4 regions of the Mesobacillus sp. ABV4_180 genome follow, and region 1 is predicted to be linked to each of the others. Evidence: predicted binding sites of a transcription regulator. Region 1 holds the regulator's gene; each other region holds the start of a gene.
The links. The regulator Rex, encoded in region 1, represses fermentation and respiration genes when NADH is low (regulators of the CRP and FNR family bind a similar motif). The targets are predictions, from matches to a motif close to TTGTGAAATATTTCACAA.

Region 1 (5,293 bases):
TTTTTATTGGAGCTGAGTTCGGCCTGTTCTTGATCGTAGTAGCCAATCGAGACGTTGGAACCGTACTGGATACTCCCTGCAATCCTAGGCAATTTTTCAACGATCGTCTTCAGTAATGTAGACTTTCCCACACCATTCGGACCGACAAGTGCAGTGCTATCGCCGCGTGAAAGGTTAAATGTGATATTTTCGGAAACGGCTTCGTTTCTGTAGCCTACAGCAAGTGAATCAGCCTTAAGGACGTCATTGCCGCTCTGCCGTTCGATTTGAAAGCTGAAGGAAGCGGATTTTTCATCGCCTAATGGCCTGTCCATCCTGTCGATCTTCTCAAGCTGCTTGCGGCGGCTCTGGGCACGTTTGGTCGTGGAGGCACGCGCGAGATTCCGCTGGATAAAATCCTGCAGCTTGGCAATCTCATCCTGTTGTTTCTCATACAATTTAAGGTCACGCTCATAATTTTCCGCTTTCTGATCCAAATAAGAGCTATAATTGCCCGGAAACTTCATCAGCTGATGGCGCGAAATTTCATATACCTGGTTGACGACTTTATCAAGAAAGTAGCGGTCATGGGAAACGATCAGGATCGCCCCGTCATACCCCTGCAAATATTGCTCAAGCCAGGAGAGCGTATCAATGTCCAAATGGTTTGTCGGCTCGTCCAGGATCAGGATATCCGGACGGGTCAACAGCAGCTTTGCCAGGGCGAGCCTGGTTTTCTGTCCGCCGCTTAGAGTTGAGATTTTTGTGGAATAATCAAAAGAATGGAAGTTCAGGCCGTGCAGCACGGAACGAATATCCGCTTCATATTGATAGCCGCCCTTTTCCTTGAATTGCACCTGCAGAAGATCATATTCTTTCAGGACTCGCTCGTATTCGGTATTGTTCGACAGGATGTCAGGATCCGACATTTTTTCTTCCAAGTTGCGCAGATTCTTTTCCATCCTGTGCAGGTGCTCAAAAACGGACAGCATTTCATCCCAAATGCTTTTCTCTGACTCCAGTCCGGTATTCTGGGCTAAATAGCCAATAGACGTACCTTTAGGGCGGATGATTTCTCCTCCGTCATGTGATTCGTAGCCGGCGATGATTTTCAGCAGGGTGGATTTGCCTGCGCCGTTACGGCCGACTAGTGCAACTCTGTCACGGGTCTGTATTTCAAACTTTATATTCGATAAAATAAGATCAGCAGCAAAATATTTTGATAGCTGATTAACCTGTAATAATATCATTATTTTTTCACCTCTATTGCCTTAGAAATAGTGTAACCCATTACTATAGGCACGGCAATATATGCGATTGATCATTGTATTTGTGAACATAGAAACAAAGTTCACACACAAGTTTGTGAAAATAGTGTATCATTTGGATGAGAGGAGCTTGAACATGGCAGAATTTACGCATTTTAATGATGAAGGCAGAGCGAAAATGGTCGATGTCAGCGACAAACCTGAGACGGTCCGCACGGCATTAGCCCATTCAAGCATAACCGTGAATGAGGATATATATGTAAGGATAACTGAAAATAAAATGAAAAAAGGGGATGTACTGGCAGTTGCACAGGTAGCTGGCATTATGGCGGCGAAAAAGACGTCTGAAATCATCCCGATGTGCCACCCGCTTCCATTAACAGGCATTGACCTTTCGTTCGATTGGGAGCAAAATGGAAGTGACTATATTTTAAACATCTCAGCATCTGTAAAAACGAAAGGGAATACAGGTGTAGAAATGGAAGCGTTAACAGCAGCTTCAGCATGTGCGCTGACTGTTTATGATATGTGTAAGGCCGTCGACAAAGGCATGGTGATCGGCAAGACGTATTTAGTCGAAAAAACCGGCGGGAAAAACGGCGATTTTAAGAGAGAAGAGAAGCTGAAGTAGAAATTCGGACAGGGTGGAGGATGGAGAATGACGAACGATGCTATGAAGATTCCGCAGGCAACCGCAAAACGTTTGCCGCTGTATTACCGATTCTTATTGAACTTGCATTCTTCAGGAAAGCAAAGGGTATCATCTGCAGAGTTAAGTGAAGCGGTAAAAGTAGATTCAGCGACAATCAGAAGGGATTTTTCCTACTTTGGGGCATTGGGTAAAAAGGGATACGGCTACAATGTGAATTACCTGCTGACCTTTTTCAGGAAGACATTGGATCAGGATGAACTTACGAAAGTAGCCTTGATCGGTGTCGGTAATCTGGGAACGGCGTTCTTGAATTATAATTTTTCGAAGAACAACAATACGAAAATCGAAATTGCTTTCGATGTCGATCCTGGTAAGGTAGGTACACAAATCGGCGACGTACGGGTCTTCCATATGGATGACCTGGATAAAGTAGTTGTCGAGGAAGGCATTCAGGTTGCGATCCTGACTGTTCCATCAGCTGTAGCGCAGCCGATTACGGACCGATTGGTGCAAGCGAATATTAAGGGGATCCTGAACTTCACGCCTGCCAGGCTGAATGTGCCATCTTCAATCAGAATTCACCATATAGACCTGGCTGTTGAACTGCAATCATTGATTTATTTCCTGAAACATTATCCGACAGACAGTGAAATCGCAGAATAAAAAAAAGCTCCTTCGTGATGAAGGGGCTATTTTTTCTGGATTTGCTTCAATTTGAAATGGAACAGGATCATCCGGATGCCCGAACCAAAGTCGAAAGGGCAAGCGCGACGAGGAGATAGGAGAAAAATCCCCAGCCTGACTCGTTCACATTCTGGATCGCGAAATAGGTGAATAAGGTGCCTAACAAGATGTAGACAATGCCTGAAAATAAAGGCGATTGCTTCATAACTTAAAATCCCCCAATAAAGCTTTGAATTTTCTCTGCTTCTTTTATCATTCTCTCAATGTCTTCCCGGAATACGGATTGAAGCAGGACAACCATTGTATTCATTGTAACGTGGGCGATGATCGGAACGATGATCCGCTTTGTTTTTACATAAAGAAATGCAAAGGTGAAGCCCATCGCTGAGTATAAGATCACGTGCTCCGGCTCAAAATGCGCCAGGGCGAAGATCACGGAGCTGATCAGCGCGGCAAAAAAGAAGTTCATTTTCTTATGAAGGCTGCCGAAGATGATTTTCCGGAAGACGATCTCTTCTAAAATCGGACCGATGATCGAACTGACCAGGATAACTATAGGGAAGTTCTCAATCAGTTTAATGATCTCCTGTGTATTTTCGGAACCCATTTCGATGCCGATCATATTTTCAATACTGCCGGCAATCGATTGGGCGAATAGAGCGAGAAACACACCGGCAATTGCCCAGGCAGCAGAGCTTGCCGGCGTAGCCGCGTCCCGCAAATCAGCCTGAACGGTCTTTTCTTTCCTTAAAATCAACAGCACAATTAGAAGTGTCAGCGAAAAGCTGATCACGAGCCAGTACGGAATCGAGAGGGTTTCCATTTCCTCCAGGCTCTTTCCCATTGCCGCTCCAATGAAGGCGACGATCGGAATCCCGATCAGGCTTGAAAGCTGCATGACGATATAGGCGATAATGACGTACCAATATTCCTTTTTCAATATGATAATCTCCTTCAAAAGCCTTTTCATGTTATACGGTCTAAAGCAATAAAAGTTCCACGATGCTATCTATCCATTTTACTAGTAACCATCTGCAAAGTTCAAATATCAGGGTGTCTGCTCAACTTTTTGGTTAAAAATTTCTTGATCCGGCATACTCTTTAAGGTGGCCATTTTTAGCCAGGCTGTTATTGAAAATAACGAAAAAAGTCGATTGTTGTCACAGGAATCCGAGAAAGGAAATAAGGGCAAATTTTCTAAAAAAAATTGGACTTCATGCTTGCAAAAAAAATAGAGATTCATTATTATATAAATTGTGTTAGCACTCTAATGAGGAGAGTGCTAATAAATAATCTACATATAATTTGAGGAGGTTGTTTCACTTGATCAAGCCACTAGGAGATCGCATTATTATCGAGCTTGTTGAGTCTGAAGAAAAAACTGCAAGCGGTATCGTTTTACCCGACACAGCGAAAGAAAAACCTCAAGAAGGTAAAGTAGTAGCTGTAGGCACTGGCCGCGTACTTGACAACGGAGAGCGTGTTGCTCTTGAAGTTGCAGTTGGCGACCGCATTATCTTCTCAAAATACGCAGGTACAGAAGTGAAGTACCAGGGAACTGAATACCTGATCTTGCGTGAAAACGACATTCTTGCAGTTGTAGAATAGAAAAGCGGAAGCGCCTTGGTCAGGCCCGAAAAGCGCTGGAAGGCTGGCCAGTGAAGTCGCTCTTTGACTTCATTGGACAGACCGAAGCGACTCGAGGGACTAGGCGCTGGAGCTGGACACTAATTTAAGGAATATAAAATTCAAAAATTCGAGGAGGTTTTTTTACGATGGCAAAAGAAATTAAGTTCAGTGAAGAAGCACGCCGTGCGATGCTTCGCGGGGTAGATTCTCTTGCGAATGCAGTAAAAGTAACTCTTGGACCAAAGGGACGCAACGTGGTTCTTGAGAAGAAATTCGGTTCTCCACTAATCACGAACGATGGTGTGACAATCGCAAAAGAAATCGAACTTGAAGATGCATTCGAAAACATGGGTGCTAAGCTTGTTGCTGAAGTAGCAAGCAAGACGAACGATGTTGCTGGTGACGGTACTACGACTGCAACAGTTCTTGCTCAAGCGATGATCCGCGAAGGTCTTAAGAACGTAACTGCCGGTGCTAACCCAATGGGCATCCGCAAAGGAATGGAAAAGGCTGTTGCTACAGCTGTTGAAGAATTAAAGGCTATCTCTAAGCCAATCGAAGGCAAAGCTTCTATTGCACAAGTTGCAGCTATCTCTGCTGCTGACGAAGAAGTTGGCCAATTGATTGCTGAAGCGATGGAGCGCGTTGGAAACGACGGCGTTATCACGATTGAAGAATCTAAAGGCTTCACTACAGAATTGGACGTTGTTGAAGGTATGCAGTTCGACCGCGGATATGCATCTCCATACATGGTAACTGATTCTGACAAGATGGAAGCAGTTCTTGAAAACCCATATATCCTGATCACTGACAAGAAAATCGCAAGCATCCAGGAAATCCTTCCTGTACTTGAGCAAGTTGTACAGCAAGGCAAGCCATTATTGATGATTGCTGAAGATGTTGAAGGTGAAGCACTTGCTACATTAGTAGTTAACAAGCTTCGCGGAACATTCAACGCAGTTGCTGTCAAGGCTCCTGGCTTTGGTGACCGCCGTAAAGCTATGCTTGAGGACATCGCAGCACTAACTGGCGGTGAAGTAATCACTGAAGAGTTAGGCCGTGACCTTAAGTCTGCAACAAT
Region 2 (5,293 bases), 4.2 Mb from region 1:
TTATGTGGAAGACGATAATAGTGTGTTTATGACGATGAAATTATAAGAATAGGACGGCTTAGGAAGCCGTCCTATATTGTATTAACTATTTCAATTCAAAATAATCCATCGTGGATGTTTCCACAAATCCGCATGACTTATAAAGGTTGAGCGCGTTGGAATTTTCGGCCGCTACCTGCAGCATGATTTCCTTTGCGTTTGCTTCTTTCAGCTTCTCGACCGCCATGAGGAGTAGTGCTCTTCCATATCCCTTGCGCCGGTACTCCGGCAGGACTCCAAGACCGAAGATGGCACCAAGCTTGGAAGTCAGCTGGAGATTCACTTTTCCAATGATCTGTCCGTCTTTTTCAACAAGGTAAGAGGTCATCCCCCGCTTTTCCTCTTCTTCAGGGAGAATCATCTCCTCGGTTTCTGCCTCAATGTCTTCAAAGTCATTTTCATTGTATTCGTCGTTAAAATAAATCGCATTCTGACGGGCGATTTCCCTGGCATCCCCATTGGTTGCTTTTCTGAAGGTGATTCCAGACGATAGATCTTGAGTTAGGACTTGATCATCCTTTTTCAAGAACATCTCATACTCTGAATGCTTGTACCCTGCACCAATTCCAGCGATGAATTTCTGGCCAGATTCCGAGCTGCGGTCACTTAACAGCAGCATGCTGCCAGAATTCCTACGCTTCCATTCCTGCTGAACCAGCTCAAATAATTTAGTGAACACACCCTGACGCCTGTAATCCGGATCCACCACGCCATTGATTTCCCACGGGCCGCCAAAACTGCAAACACCAATATAGCCAATCAACTTCTCCCCATCGAAATACAAAAACTCATTTATGTCTTGAACACCCTTGCTGCCGTCATTGTTAACCCCAAGCTTGTAATCAAGCTCCAGTTTAAGAGCCGTGCCATCGTGTTGAATGCAGCGCTCCTGAAGTTGGCTGATCATTTCATAGTCATCAGCATCAATATTCCCCTTAAGCTTAATCCATGGATTCTGAATGGTTTTCACTGAATCCACCCCCCATTTTTAAAAATTCACACTAATTCGATTATAATTCAACCTGTTCATGTTGAATATGAAATAATTATCCGTTTACCAATCACAATTTTTCTTAATCAAACGTTTGATTAAGAAACATGGGGACGGTTCTCGCGTTCTGGTATTAGGCTAATTCTAGACCTTAAATTAGATGGATACACATATATCCCCAAAAGAAAGACTCTATATGCCCGAAACCAGGTGGCAAACCCAATAAAGGGAACATAGAAAGACTCTATATGCCCGAAACCAGTTGGCAAACTCAATAATGGGAACATAGAAAGACTCTATAAGCCAAAAACCAGTCGGCAAACCCAATAAAGGGAACATAGAAAGACTCTATATGCCCGAAACCAGTTGGCAAACCTAATAAAGATAACATAGAAAGACTTTAGGGTAGCAAACCCCAATAAGGTAATATAAGAAGACTCTATACCCGAAACAAAAATAGCCGCCGAGAAATTTCCCGGCAGCCAATTTATTTTAAAGGGGGATGTAACTAAGGTTAAGCTGCGCTGCGGACGCCTTCTTCACCGCGTTTCAAAACAGTTTTGCGGATGAATGGCACTACCCAGCGGTCTAAGCCGTACTTGCCTGCGTTGAAGCCAGCAGCCAGGATGATGAAGCCGAAGAAGATGTCAGTTGGGTTGTGAGATACTGTTCCGGCAAGGAAGAAACTGAAGTTCATCACAAGGCCGAAGAACATTGCAGCAGTTGTCAGTGTACCAAGGATCAAACCAAGTCCGACAAGGAATTCACCAAGCGGAACGATGAAGTTGAACAGTTCGACGTTCGGTAGTGCAAAGCTTTCCAGGAAGCTCACGTACCAGCCGTATACCATGTTTCCATCTGGACCCTTAACTGGATTCGCTACAGCATTTTTCAAATAGCCGGAAGCATCGAATCCTTCCCCAGTCAATTTGCCCCATCCGGCAGTCATCCAGTTATATCCTAGCCAAACCCTAATGACAGTCAACAGGCCAGCAGCAATGTTATTTTCTCTTAACCACTTTGCAAACATTTTCCTCACTCCATTAAGTTATTTAGTATTATTACACTTATAAGATATCAAATATATCTCGAAAATAGGGGTTTTTGTGAATCAATTCACAATTCTGTTGAAATGTTTTGAACGAATTATGACAAGGGTTTTTTTATGTGCTTCATTGTAAATTTTAGAATGCTTGTCTATACTAAATTTAGATTAATATCAGAATTTTCATTCTATAAAAGGTGGTAGAAAACATGAAACTTGGTGCATTTTCTGTAAGCTTAACGGTAAAAGACCTTGCAGCTTCAAAAGCTTTTTACGAAAATCTTGGATTTAAAGACCTGGGTGGGGACATTACACAAAATTGGCTGATCATGAAGAATGAGAATTGCATTATCGGACTGTTCCAGGGGATGTTTGAAAAGAATATCCTTACCTTCAATCCAGGCTGGAACCAAAATGCCGAAAATCTGGAAAGTTTTACGGATGTTCGCGAACTTCAAAAGCAACTGAAAGAACACGGTGTAAAGTTCCTGGCTGAGGCAAATGAATCAGGAGAAGGGCCAGCCCATTTCATGATTGAAGATCCTGACGGCAATCAGATTCTTGTAGACCAACATAGATAAAAAAAGAATAGGAGAATCCTTGAGATGTACGAACTGAAAACAAAGGAAAATGACAATAGTGTCATTGAGTTCATTGAAGCTGTCGACAATCCGAAAAAGCGTGAGGATGCGTACAGGCTATTGGACATTTTTACAGAAACGACTGGATATCCAGCGAAGATGTGGGGACCGAGCATCATCGGATTTGGATCCTACCATTATAAGTACGAAACCGGCCACGAAGGCGATGCGCCGCTCGTTGGCTTCTCACCCCGGAAAGCGAAAATCAGCTTGTATTTTGCCACCGGCGACACCGAAAGAGAAGCGCTATTAAAGGATTTTGGCAAGCATACTTCTGGAAAAGCTTGTGTGTACATTAATAAAATCGCAGATATTGATGTAGATGTTTTAAAAGCATTAATCAATCAGTCTGTGGCCTTTTTACAAGATAGATATCCCGCTAAGTAAGGAGAATATAAATTGGAACCTATCACAATACCAGACTTATCAGCAAGGCCGCTCGGCTTTACGGTTGAACGCTTAATGGAGTCCCCGCCTCACGTCCTTTACCAAGCGTGGACCGAAAAGTTCGATGAATGGTTTGCGGCACCTGGAACACTGATTATGAAGGCAGAGGTCAATTCCGTCTTTTTCTTCGAGACCGTTTTTAAAGCTGCGGAAGATACCGTGGAGCAGCGTCACCCCCATTACGGAAGATTCCTTCGTTTAATGCCGGATCGCCTGATTGAATTCACCTGGCTGACTGGTGCAAGCGGAACAAAAGGTGCGGAAACAGTGGTGACAATCGAACTTGAACCCAAACAGAGCGGGACCCTTTTGAGCCTGACACACAATGGATTCCCGGATGAAGAATCCAAGAGCCGGCACGATTCAGCCTGGGAAATGATTCTCAAGTATCTTGATGAAAAAATGACGAGTAAATAATCTGCGGGATTGGCTGCCATTTATTTTGGCAGCTTTTGTTTTTTCAGAGGGAAAGTGGACTCTGTTCACGAATTTACTTATATTCCCAAACGAATGCGAGGCTTAACCTATGGTAAAACTTAAAAATTCGATAAAAGAATTCACACGGATGCACGACACTTTTCTCGACGACTGGAATAACGCAATGACCTCAGGCGACACTTCAGCTTTGGACCGAATGACGGATGACTATTATGTTGCCTTTTTCAAAGGTACCCATAACCAGCCGATGATTTTCTCCAAACAAGACGCCATTGATGGCATGAAGCAGTCTGTCATGCACTTCCTCGGGTGCCAGAAAAGATTTGAAAACAGAGTGATCCGCTTCGGGAATAATGAAAATGCCGTAGTCTTTTATGAACAGCTCATCGTGAAAAATGAAGAGATTTTAGCGAGCCTGTTCACGATTGAAAACTGGAAGCTTATTGATGGAAAGTGGAAGATTGTCAGGGAGACGGAAGAGGCGATTCATTAAGAAACACGGGGACGGTTCTCGTGTTCCAGAATGGAATAGGAGAACCGCCCCTATGTTACAAGTGCTATAAAAAAGGGAATAGGTTAAAAGAAAAGGATAGTTGAAATTGGAGGGAGATCATGGATAAGACTAGAAAAAAACTGCTCATGGCCTCATTGCTTTCAGCCGGAGCGGCTTTGCTGACAGCATCCTATCGTAAGCTTCAGAGGGAAACAATTCGATATATTGAGATTTCCGATAAAAGAACAGCAAGAAATCAGATTAAAGACGTATAAATAGCTCGCCATCATAGGCGAGCTATTTTGGTTATTGTGAAACGTGAGAACCGTCCCCATGATAATAATCTCCCTTTAGATGGGAAATTATATTACCAATGAAATTTCACCGAAAGGAGAGTACATATGTGGATTGCGGCCATGTGGGGCGCGATTTCTGGTTCGGCGGTTTTGCTCGGTTCTCTGGCTGCTATGATGTTTACGATCCCGAAAAAGGTAATTGGCTTTATCATGGCTTTCGGGACAGGCGTCCTCATTGGCGCCGCTTCCTATGAGCTTGTTGGCGAAGCGGTCCATAAAGGCGGGATTCTTGCGACCAGCATCGGTTTTTTGTCAGGTGCCTCCCTTTTCACGCTGTTGGATTTAATGGTTTCCAAAAAAGGCGCTTCCGACCGGAAACGTTCTGGCAAGCCGGTTGAGTCGAATGCCGGGATTGCGATTTTCATAGGGACGATCATCGATGCGATTCCAGAATCCATCATGATTGGCGCCAGCCTTCTGGAGCAAAAAACGGTCAGCTTTCTTTTAGTAGTCGCCATTTTTGTCAGCAACATCCCGGAAGGTCTCTCCAGCACGGCTGGATTGCGGAAAAATGGCTATTCCAGGCTGAAGATTTTCATCATGTGGTTTTCCGTTCTAGCTATTGCCACCGTATCCTCCTGGGCGGGTTACTTTTTCCTGAAAGACGCCTCAGGTGCATTAATGGCAGGAATCTCAGCCTTCGCTGGCGGCGGGATCATTGCCATGATCGCATCCACAATGATGCCAGAAGCCTTCGAAGACAGCGGCCCCGTCACCGGCCTGATCACCGCGCTTGGATTGTTGGCTTCATTGATTTTGAATCATTTTGCTTAGGGCTTTTTTATAAGCCGAGTATCCTCGAAAAAACCAAAAAAATGACGGTTCCCGCTTTTAAAGCAGGAA
Region 3 (5,293 bases), 450 kb from region 1:
GGCAAGGGAGTGACGATTGGGGTGATTGATACAGGAATTGATTATGAGCATCCTGATCTGCGCCGCAATTTTGCCGGAGGACATGACCTGGTCGATGGAGATGACGACCCGATGGAAACGAAGGGTTTTGGGCTTAGGAGTACGCTGCATGGAACGCATGTGGCTGGAGTCATCGCGGCAAATGGGAGAATGCGAGGAATGGCACCTGATGCAAAAATTGTGGCATACCGAGCGCTTGGTCCTGGCGGCAGTGGAACGACAGAGCAGGTAATCGCTGCGATTGATGAAGCGATCAAGGACAAGGTGGATGTTCTGAACCTTTCGCTCGGAAACGATGTGAACGGTCCTGACCTGCCTATCAGCCTCGCCCTCAATAAAGCGGTGGAAAATGGAATAGTCGCCGTCACTTCATCTGGAAATTCCGGACCTAACCGCTGGACAGTCGGATCGCCGGGTACCGCTTCAAAAGCGATTTCGGTCGGTGCCTCTACTCCGCCTATGCAAGTTCCTTATATAACAGCGCCTGGCCAACAGCAAAAAATCAGGCTTGAGCTTTTGCAGGGTTCGGACAAATGGAAGCTTACCCAGAGTGAAAATCTTGTGTTCGCTGGATTGGGCAGCAAAAAAGAGATGAAAGACGTTAGGGACAAGGTCGTTTTAGTCGAGAGGGGAACACTGACTTTTACCGAAAAAGCGAAGAATGCCCTTGAAGCAGGAGCGCTCGCGGTCATTATCTATAACAACACGAAAGGGACGTTCTTCGGCAACCTCGAGGAAAGCCTGCCAATCCCGATTGCGGCAATCAGCAAAGGGGAAGGATTGGCATTGAAAAAACAGCTTGAAAGAGGGCCAATGCTGATCCGGACAGATTTAATAGAAGAAAAAGATATTCTTGCCGACTTCAGCTCACGCGGTCCGGTGACAGTAACATGGGACATCAAGCCGGATATCGTCGCTCCTGGTGTGGCGATCAACAGTACGATTCCCGGAGGATACCTTTCTCTTCAGGGTACAAGCATGGCTGCTCCACATGTCGCAGGTGCCGCAGCCCTCATTAAACAGGCGCACCCGGAATGGAGCCCGGATGAAATCAAAGCAGCGATCATGAATACAGCCCAGCAGATTGCCGACCTGAATGGTAAGACGTACAGAACGTTCGAACAGGGGGCGGGCAGAATTCAGACTGAAGCGGCAATCAAGGCGGAGAGTCTGGTGATTCCCGGGTCGCTGCAATTCGGAAAATTTCAGCTAGCGGATAATATGCACCGCCACAGTTCGAAGCTTGAAGTTAAGAATATAAGTAAAAGTACAAAGAGCTACTCATTCTCCGTTCCAAAAAGTGAAAACGGCATCGAATGGGAGCTGCCCTTTACTTTTACTCTAGAACCTAATGAAGTGAAAAAAGTTGATGTGGCGATGAAGGTCAGCCCAGAACATTTAAAGGATAAAATACACGATGGCAGCCTGATTTTAAACGATGGAAAAATTAAGATCAGGATTCCTTACTTGTATGTCCTTGAGGAACCAGATTATCCACGAGTGATGGGCTTCGATTTTGCACCAGCAGACAATGGGGATGCTTATCGATATGAAGTCTATCTGCCTGGAGGGGCCGATGAGTTCGGCATCGCCCTGTTCGATCCGGATCAGTACCGCTTTGTCGGGTTTCTGGACTGGGGAAGGAAAATGGAAAACGGGATGATTTCGAAGGAAATACCGAATGAAGATCTGCCACAGGATGGAGTATATCTAGCCAAGGTTTTTGCTAAAAAAGCTGGTCGCGAAAGTACCATCGATGCGGTGGTCACAATCAGCAAAAATCAGAAAGAAAACAGGGCTGGAAGAAGGTGATTTTCCTTCCGGCCTTGTTTTTATAATATAATTTCAGAATAGATTTTATGGCATATATTCACAGTGAAAACTTTGTGAATTTTTTCACCCCAATGGATTGACATTGACAATAGCCTATTGTATGCTTACAAAGGGCATAAAATGATAAGGTTTTCAATGTTGATTTGCAAGCTTTTTTAAGTGAAAATTTTTGTTTTTTCGAAAAATATTTTTCACCCCCTGATTCGTCCATTCTCAATAGCGAGGATGCGTTTTTTATGCGCCGAAACAACCGCCACCCATATAAAGCGATGGCACTCATGTCCGCTATACTATCTCAATTGGTAGGTTCCATTTTAATTGGCATTTTTTCCGGCAGATGGCTCGACCGTACCCTTGGTACAGACCCGCTTTTCTTAATATTCGGATTGCTGATCGGATTGGCGGCAGGTGTATATGCCATGCTCCGCCTCGTCCAACACTTCTTCTCGGGAGACTAAGCCGTAAATGGAAATTAAGGATATGTTCCAACGTTATCGAAAATACATATTTACCTTGTTGTCGCTGTACGTACTAGGGTATGCTTTTACAAGCTATCAATCTGAATTTGCCGGATTGATTTTTGGTACAAGCCTTGGTTTGTTCAATTTATGGCAGCTCACAAGGAAAATGGATCGTTTTGGGGACTCGGTTTTGCAGGGGAAGAAGGTGCGTTCACTTGGATTCGTTTCGAGGCTCGCAACTGGTGCGCTTGTAGTCATCATTGCGATGAAATATCCAGATCGCATAAGTCTTATTTTTTCCGTTTTGGGATTAATGACATCCTATATTGTCATTATGATAGATTTTTTTGTCCAGTCTTTTCATAAACGTAAATAGCGGGGAAGAGAGGTGAATATTTATGGCACATGGAGCCCCAATAGTTGATTTTTTAGGGCTTAATTTTAACCTGGCAAATATGCTGATGATCACTGTAGCATCCGCTATCGTTTTCATCATCGCAGTTCTTTCCACTCGCAATCTAGCGATGAAACCGACAGGGATCCAGAACTTCATGGAATGGGTAATGGACTTTGTAAAAGGAATCATCAACAGTGCGATGGACTGGAAAGACGGGGGAAGATTCCACGTGCTTGGTATTACATTGATGATGTACGTCTTTGTTTCCAACATGCTAGGACTTCCATTCTCAGTCACTTATGACGGTGTGCTTTGGTGGAAATCACCAACAGCTGACCCAGTCATCACTCTGACTCTTGCAGTCATGGTTGTAGGTTTATCCCACTACTATGGTGTCAAGCTGAAGGGGACTGCTGAATACGGGAAGGAATTCTTCAAACCATTCTGGTTTATGTTCCCGATCAAAATCATTGAAGAGTTCGCAAATACGCTTACTCTTGGTCTCCGTCTTTACGGAAACATTTACGCGGGTGAAATTCTACTTTCCCTGCTTGCAGCCGGACTCGCAACTGGAGTAGGCGGACATTTGGCCGCAATCATTCCAATGCTTGCTTGGCAAGGATTCTCCGTTTTCGTCGGTGGAATCCAGGCGTTCATCTTCACAATGTTAACGATGGTTTATCTCTCTCATAAAGTGAGCCATGACCATTAATATATACCTGTTCATTTAATGGACAAAACTTTTTAAAAAACTATTTTTTCATACATTAAAGGAGGAACTTTATAATGGGTCTTTTAGCAGCAGCAATCGCAATCGGTTTAGCAGCACTTGGTGCAGGTATTGGTAACGGTTTGATCGTATCACGTACAGTAGAAGGTATGGCTCGCCAGCCAGAAGCTAAAGGTATGCTTCAAACTACAATGTTCATCGGGGTTGCATTGGTTGAAGCGATTCCTATCATCGCTGTAGTTATCGCGTTCATGGTTATTGGCGCTGAATAATCGATAAACACAAAGCAATGGCGAAGATCATTCCGCGCGAACCTTCGCCATTCTATTATGTAAGCTCTTTTTGAAAATGAACACAAACAATCGTTTGATATAAAAATGGGCAAGCCTGCTCTTTGCAGACAGGCCGTCCGCAGCGCGTCGTCTTATGCCTGTTATGGCTGAACTAAGCGCTTACGCTTTTGAAATCACGGAACAACTCTTGAAGGGAGTGAATCGAGGGTGTTAACAATGAATTTTTTAGTATTGGGAGCAGCTACTGAAGGAGCACACGGTGGCTTGAACACAGGAGATATCTTATTCCAGCTGATTATGTTCCTCGTTTTGTTAGCATTGCTCAAGAAGTTCGCTTGGGGTCCATTGATGGGCATCATGAAGGAACGTGAAGAGCACATCGCTGGCGAAATCGGAGCGGCTGAAAAGAGCCGTGCTGAAGCGCATAAACTTTTGGAAGAACAGCGTGAAATGCTTAAGCAGGCACGCACAGAAGCACAGGGCCTTATTGAAAATGCTAAGAAACAGGGCGATGTACAGCGTGATGAAATCATTGCACTTGCACGCACTGAATCTGACAGAATCAAAGAAGCTGCAAAGCTTGAAATTGAACAGCAGAAAGAGCAGGCTGTCGCTGCAATCCGCGAACAAGTTGCATCACTTTCTGTATTGATTGCTTCTAAAGTAATCGAAAAGGAAATTTCAGCTGCTGACCAGGCGAAACTCATCAATGAATACATTCAAGAGGCGGGTAATGCCCGATGAGCAACTCGACAGTAGCAAAGCGCTATGCCCTGGCACTTTTCCAGATCGCTTCTGAAAAGCAGGTTCTTGCTCAAGTTGAGGAAGAGCTTCGCGCAGTGAAAGAAGTTGTAACGAACACACCTGAACTGACTGTCTTTTTAAAGTCTCCTAAGCTTTCTAATGAAAAGAAGAAAGAGCTTTTAAAACAAGCATTCGGAACAGCAAGCACATATGTACTTAACACACTGATGATCCTGGTTGACCGCCACCGCGAAGACCAGATCGCAGAAGTCGCTGAGCAGTTCATCGCCCTTGCAAATGATGCAAAAGGTGTTGCTGAAGCGAAAGTTTACAGTGTCCAGCCGCTTACTGCAGAACAAGCTGAAGCTATTTCGGCTGCGTTCGCGCCGCAGGTTGGCAAGCAGACACTTCAAATCGAAAACATTGTGGATTCCAATTTGCTCGGAGGCGTAAAGCTTCGCATTGGAAATCGCATTTTTGACGGCAGCTTGCGAGGCAAGCTAGATCGTTTAGAACGTAAATTGCTAGGCTAAGATTCGTAGATAGGGGTGAAACTCATGAGCATCAAAGCTGAAGAAATCAGTGCGCTGATAAAATCGCAAATCGAAAATTATCAGTCGGAAATTCAAGTGAGTGATGTGGGTACAGTTATCAGTGTTGGTGACGGTATCGCCCGTGCTCATGGCCTCGACAATGTCATGGCTGGAGAACTTGTTGAATTTTCAAACGGCGTTATGGGTATGGCACAAAACCTTGAAGAAAATAACGTCGGTATCATTATCCTTGGACCTTTCAC
Region 4 (5,293 bases), 2.0 Mb from region 1:
CCCCAAGATAAGTCGTTGAAATGCAAAGCAGTTTTATGATGGTCTATAAGCTTCGCCTTGCCCCCTTCATTCACGAACTGATTTATTTTTTCCGTATTGTCCTCATTGACTGACAAATCAGTGATATAAAGGTGATCTTCTTTCTTCATTCGGTCATTCAACTTTTCGAAATAGCGTTGAACCTGGTAATTCAGCCCTGAAACTGAGTTATACCTTACTTCAGCTTTATCTCCGAAGGCTAGCTTAAATAAAATTCCGCAGGCTACCCCATCCAAATCGTTATGCGTAAATAAACGATACATAGCTTCCTCCTTGATTTAATCTAATCTATAGTGTGTTTTTACAGTACTAATCTATACAAAAGAAATTTCTAAAAAAATAGACAAGTTCTCCATAGGGATTAGCATAACATTTACAAAGGATATAAAGGAGTTGATTTAATGCATTTCTTTGTGGTTAAAAAAAGGGCTATATATTTATTCGCACTTATCGTTTTTATTGCCATCATTGGATCCTTGTGGATGAGCTTAAAGCCTGATGCAACACCCGCAATTGGAGGGCAAAATGATAAAATCCGTGAGATCCACATGGTTACAGGAGAGTTCAAATCTTCAACTGATGACGGCAAAGAGATTGAAGCCTATCGTTGGGATCCTGGAACGATCATCATGGAAAAGGGTGAAAAAGTCCGCTTGGTGATCCGTGGAGTAAATGGAAAAGAACATCCCTTCATCATTGAAGGAACAGATATAAAAGGGGTCGTAAAAAAGGGAGAAAACACTGTGATACCATTACAATTTGACAAGGAAGGAACCTATAGGCTAATTTGCATGACGCACCCTTCAGCAGAAAATAATGGCCCCATGATCGCATATATTGTGGTTGACTGATTAGGCTAGAACAAAAAGCGCAAGCGCATCGTTCAGCCCGGCAAGCTCTGGAGCTAGATTAAGATTTCTGACTGCGGTTATACACAACCGAAAAATTCTATAAATTCCTATCCCACCAGAAAACAGGATTTTGTATCCTGTTTTTTCTTTTTGACACAAAACATACAAAACCCCATAAACACAGTGAAAACAATTGCTGTTACGATTGAAAATATGAAGCATACTTTCATACAACAGTTACGGAAAACCACCTCCCAATTATAGTACAGCCTCCAAATTCAGCAGGTTGGTTAAACAGCAAACACTCATTATTCAAGGATTGTTCACACTTTCACAAATCTGTCACACTAAATCTGTTTCAGTCGTAGTATGATGAAAGTGTGATAACTGTTATATAAACAATTACTAGAGGTGAACCATAATGGAACAATGGAAAGGGTTTAAAACTGGTACCTGGCAGGAAGAAATCAACGTACGGGATTTTATATTAAAAAATTACTATGAGTATACTGGCGATGCAAATTTTCTTGAAGGAGCAACTGAGGAAACAAACCTTTTATGGAATCAAGTAATGGAGTTAACGAAGCAGGAACGTGATAACGGCGGTGTCCTCAATATGGATACTAAAGTTGTTTCTACCATTACTTCACATGGACCTGGCTACCTTGATAAAAACAAGGAAAAAGTTGTCGGCTTCCAGACAGATCAGCCATTCAAACGCTCTATGCAGCCTTACGGCGGTATTCGCATGGCGAAAGCTGCTTGTGAAGCATATGGCTATGAATTGGATAAAGAAGTAGAAAAAATCTTCACCGATTTCCGCAAAACTCATAACCAGGGTGTCTTTGATGTTTACACAAAGGAAATGCTCCAGGCACGAAAAGCAGGAATTATCACTGGCCTACCTGACGCATATGGCCGCGGGCGCATTATTGGCGACTATCGCCGGGTCGCACTTTACGGTGTCGACTTCTTGATGGAACAAAAGAAAAAAGACCATGGAATGACGAGCAGTGTCATGACTGAGGACACAATGCGCCTGAGAGAAGAAATTTCTGAACAATACCGTTCATTGAATGAATTGAAGCAGCTTGCAGAGAGTTATGGATATGACATCTCCAAGCCAGCATCCAACGCAGCAGAAGCCTTCCAGTGGGTGTACTTTGCCTACCTTGCAGCAATTAAAGAACAAAACGGTGCAGCGATGAGCCTTGGCCGTGTGGCAACATTCCTTGACATATACATTGAACGTGATCTGCAAAACGGGACATTAACAGAGCAGGAGGCGCAGGAACTTGTCGACCACTTCGTTATGAAGCTTCGATTAGTCAAATTTGCCCGCACTCCAGATTACAATGAATTATTCAGCGGTGACCCTACTTGGGTAACCGAATCAATCGGCGGCATGGCACATAGCGGTAAATCCCTTGTAACAAAGAACTCTTTCCGCTTCCTTCATACACTTGATAATCTTGGGCCAGCCCCGGAACCTAACCTGACTGTTTTATGGTCCCCTGCCCTGCCTGAAAACTTTAAGAAGTATTGTGCTGAGATGTCCATCAAAACCAGCTCAATCCAGTACGAAAACGATGACCTTATGCGCTGTGAATATGGAGATGACTACGGTATTGCATGTTGTGTATCAGCAATGGAAATAGGTAAGCAAATGCAGTTCTTCGGTGCACGTGCCAACCTTGCAAAAGCTTTGCTTTACGCCATCAATGGGGGTGTAGATGAAAAATTAAAGGTCCAGGTAGCACCGGCCTTCAACCCGATCACTTCCGAAGTGCTTGATTATATGGACGTGATGTCGAAATTCGATCACGTCATGGAATGGCTGGCAGGACTTTATATCAATACCCTAAATGTCATTCATTACATGCACGATAAATACAGCTATGAAAGAATTGAGATGGCACTCCATGATACAGAAGTCCTTCGCACAATGGCAACCGGAATCGCCGGACTTAGTGTTGTAGCCGACTCCCTGAGTGCAATCAAGCATGCAAAGGTTAAAGTGATCCGTGACGAAAATGGCATTGCAGTTGATTTTGAAACAGAAGGTGACTTCCCTAAATACGGCAACAACGATAACCGTGTAGACAGCATAGCAGTTGAGATAGTAAAGAACTTCATGACGAAGCTTCGCAAGCATCCGACCTATCGGAACTCATTGCATACTATGTCAATCCTTACGATCACATCAAACGTAGTGTATGGCAAGAAGACAGGCAACACTCCTGACGGCAGACGTGCTGGTGAACCATTTGCGCCTGGTGCTAACCCTATGCACGGACGCGATACGAAAGGAACACTCGCCTCCCTGTCTTCTGTGGCAAAACTGCCATACAGCTACGCCATGGACGGCATTTCAAACACCTTCTCCATCGTTCCAAAAGCACTCGGAAAAGATGAAGAAAGCCGTACGAACAATCTTGTTTCCATTCTTGACGGTTACGCCATCAAGGATGGCCATCACCTAAATGTAAACGTGTTTAATAGAGAAACTTTGTTAAATGCGATGGAACACCCTGAAGAGTACCCGCAGCTGACAATCCGAGTTTCCGGATATGCCGTAAACTTCATCAAGCTTACTCGCGAACAGCAGATGGATGTCATCAACCGTACTTTCCATGAATCCATGTAATGGATTGCCCCGCTAATGGCGGCATCAACAGGAGTTTTTTTAATCCCTTTTTGGGCTCCTGTTTAATAGAAAGGAGAAATCATCATGATCGGAAACATTCATTCTATCGAAACCTTCGGAACCGTGGACGGACCCGGAATACGCTATGTCATCTTCACACAGGGATGTCTGCTGCGCTGCCAATTTTGCCATAACGCAGATACATGGGAGATTGGCACAGGTAAACAAATGTCTGTTTCCGAAATCATTGATGATTTGAAGTCCTATCTGCCTTTTATTGAATCATCTGGAGGCGGCATCACTGTCAGCGGCGGTGAACCCCTTTTACAAATTCCATTTATTACAGAACTTTTTAAGGAATGCAAAAAACTGGGAGTCCACACTGCGATTGATTCTTCAGGGGGCTGTTATTCAAGCGCTCCACTATTCCAGGACCAGCTGGCAGAACTACTGAAATATACAGACCTGATTCTATTAGACATAAAACACATTAACCGAAAAAAACATATCAAACTGACAGGAATGGCCAATGATCATATACTAGAATTTGCCCGTTACCTATCAGTTCATCAGATTCCAATCTGGATTCGCCATGTGCTTGTACCAGGCATTACGAATGATACTGAGGATCTTTCACAATTAGGCCAGTTCATTGGCACACTTGAAAATGTTAAAAAGATTGAGGTTTTGCCATATCATAAACTTGGTGTGTATAAATGGGAAGCTCTCGGACTTGAGTACCCACTAAAAGATATTGAGCCGCCAGGTGATGATGCAGTAAACCATGCTTATGGTTTGTTGACTGCCCATACTAAAGCCATATAGATTTATCTAACAGCAGGATTAAATTCCTGCTGTTTTTCTGCATAGCTTTTTGATAAATTTCTTGTATCATAATGTTAATCGCTGATAACGGAGGAATCGGATGTATCAATTTTTTACTGAAGTAAGCAACTTTCTAAGCAGTCCTTTTTTTACTCTGGTCAACCAGACTGAAGAAATCCCGCTATTGGCAAGCTTCCTGTTGGGGCTTGTTGGTGCACTTGCTCCTTGCCAGCTGACAGGAAACATCGGGGCCATTACCTACTATGGAAACCGAAGCCTCCAGACAAAAAGCCAATGGATTGAAATAGCTTTTTTCATATTTGGAAAGATGATTGTTTTCTCACTGCTTGGCCTTACCGTCTGGCTTGCTGGACAGAGTTTTCAGGAGATCCTTCCAGGTATTTTTTCCTGGTTCCGAAAACTGATGGGCCCAATATTCATTTTGATTGGCCTGTCTCTTATTGGTGTCTTTGCACTTCGTTGGATTGACCGGTTTAACTCCATCCTTCCTGAATGGAATGAAAACGGCAAAAAAGGTTCTTTCCTTATGGGCGTTAGCCTTTCGATCGCTTTCTGCCCAACGATGTTTTCCTTATACTTTTTCACCCTCATGCCTATTGCTCTCAGATCATCATACGGGGCAGCAATGCCATCTGTTTTTGCAGTAGGCACTTCGATACCACTGATTATATTTGCTGGAATCATTTCATATATGGGCCTTAATGGTTCATTAATGAGGAAGAGTCGAAAGTTGGGATCCGTTGTACAAAAAGCAGCTGGGTATATGTTAATTAGCATTGGCATATTAGATACAATCACATATTGGGTGTAGGCTGACTTAGGTGTCAGCTTTTTTTCTGATTCATAGTTTAAGTCCTTCTTACTTATATGTTTTATAAATTTTTTCTTATTGACAAAAAAATCAGAGAAT

Region 2: a site for Rex is predicted at 2,135-2,152, ahead of ACXAEA_RS21540 (DoxX family membrane protein). Genes of this name have one in related genera too.
Region 3: a site for Rex is predicted at 1,924-1,941, ahead of ACXAEA_RS02595 (AtpZ/AtpI family protein). Genes of this name have one in related genera too.
Region 4: a site for Rex is predicted at 1,210-1,227, ahead of pflB (formate C-acetyltransferase). Genes of this name have one in related genera too.

Annotation. Positions count from the first base shown of each region.
Region 1 covers NZ_JBSWTJ010000001.1:47,664-52,956, reverse strand. The annotation lists gene ACXAEA_RS00225 (ABC-F family ATP-binding cassette domain-containing protein) at 1-1,229, opposite strand, end outside; gene moaC (cyclic pyranopterin monophosphate synthase MoaC) at 1,384-1,878, shown strand; gene ACXAEA_RS00215 (redox-sensing transcriptional repressor Rex) at 1,906-2,562, shown strand; partial or broken gene ACXAEA_RS00210 (YdiK family protein) at 2,589-2,788, opposite strand; gene ACXAEA_RS00205 (lysostaphin resistance A-like protein) at 2,792-3,523, opposite strand; gene groES (co-chaperone GroES) at 3,907-4,191, shown strand; gene groL (chaperonin GroEL) at 4,359-5,293, shown strand, end outside.
Region 2 covers NZ_JBSWTJ010000001.1:4,238,917-4,244,209, forward strand. The annotation lists gene ACXAEA_RS21530 (GNAT family N-acetyltransferase) at 1-46, shown strand, start outside; gene ACXAEA_RS21535 (GNAT family N-acetyltransferase) at 86-1,009, opposite strand; gene ACXAEA_RS21540 (DoxX family membrane protein) at 1,545-2,060, opposite strand; gene ACXAEA_RS21545 (VOC family protein) at 2,285-2,656, shown strand; gene ACXAEA_RS21550 (DUF1801 domain-containing protein) at 2,681-3,103, shown strand; gene ACXAEA_RS21555 (SRPBCC family protein) at 3,116-3,580, shown strand; gene ACXAEA_RS21560 (nuclear transport factor 2 family protein) at 3,690-4,094, shown strand; gene ACXAEA_RS21565 (hypothetical protein) at 4,214-4,369, shown strand; gene ACXAEA_RS21570 (ZIP family metal transporter) at 4,496-5,224, shown strand.
Region 3 covers NZ_JBSWTJ010000001.1:496,319-501,611, forward strand. The annotation lists gene ACXAEA_RS02590 (S8 family serine peptidase) at 1-1,851, shown strand, start outside; gene ACXAEA_RS02595 (AtpZ/AtpI family protein) at 2,109-2,330, shown strand; gene ACXAEA_RS02600 (ATP synthase subunit I) at 2,338-2,709, shown strand; gene atpB (F0F1 ATP synthase subunit A) at 2,732-3,442, shown strand; gene atpE (F0F1 ATP synthase subunit C) at 3,517-3,732, shown strand; gene atpF (F0F1 ATP synthase subunit B) at 3,970-4,497, shown strand; gene ACXAEA_RS02620 (F0F1 ATP synthase subunit delta) at 4,494-5,030, shown strand; gene atpA (F0F1 ATP synthase subunit alpha) at 5,055-5,293, shown strand, end outside.
Region 4 covers NZ_JBSWTJ010000001.1:2,025,899-2,031,191, reverse strand. The annotation lists gene ACXAEA_RS10335 (DHH family phosphoesterase) at 1-302, opposite strand, end outside; gene ACXAEA_RS10330 (cupredoxin domain-containing protein) at 441-890, shown strand; gene pflB (formate C-acetyltransferase) at 1,312-3,537, shown strand; gene pflA (pyruvate formate-lyase-activating protein) at 3,622-4,362, shown strand; gene ACXAEA_RS10315 (urease accessory protein UreH domain-containing protein) at 4,463-5,194, shown strand.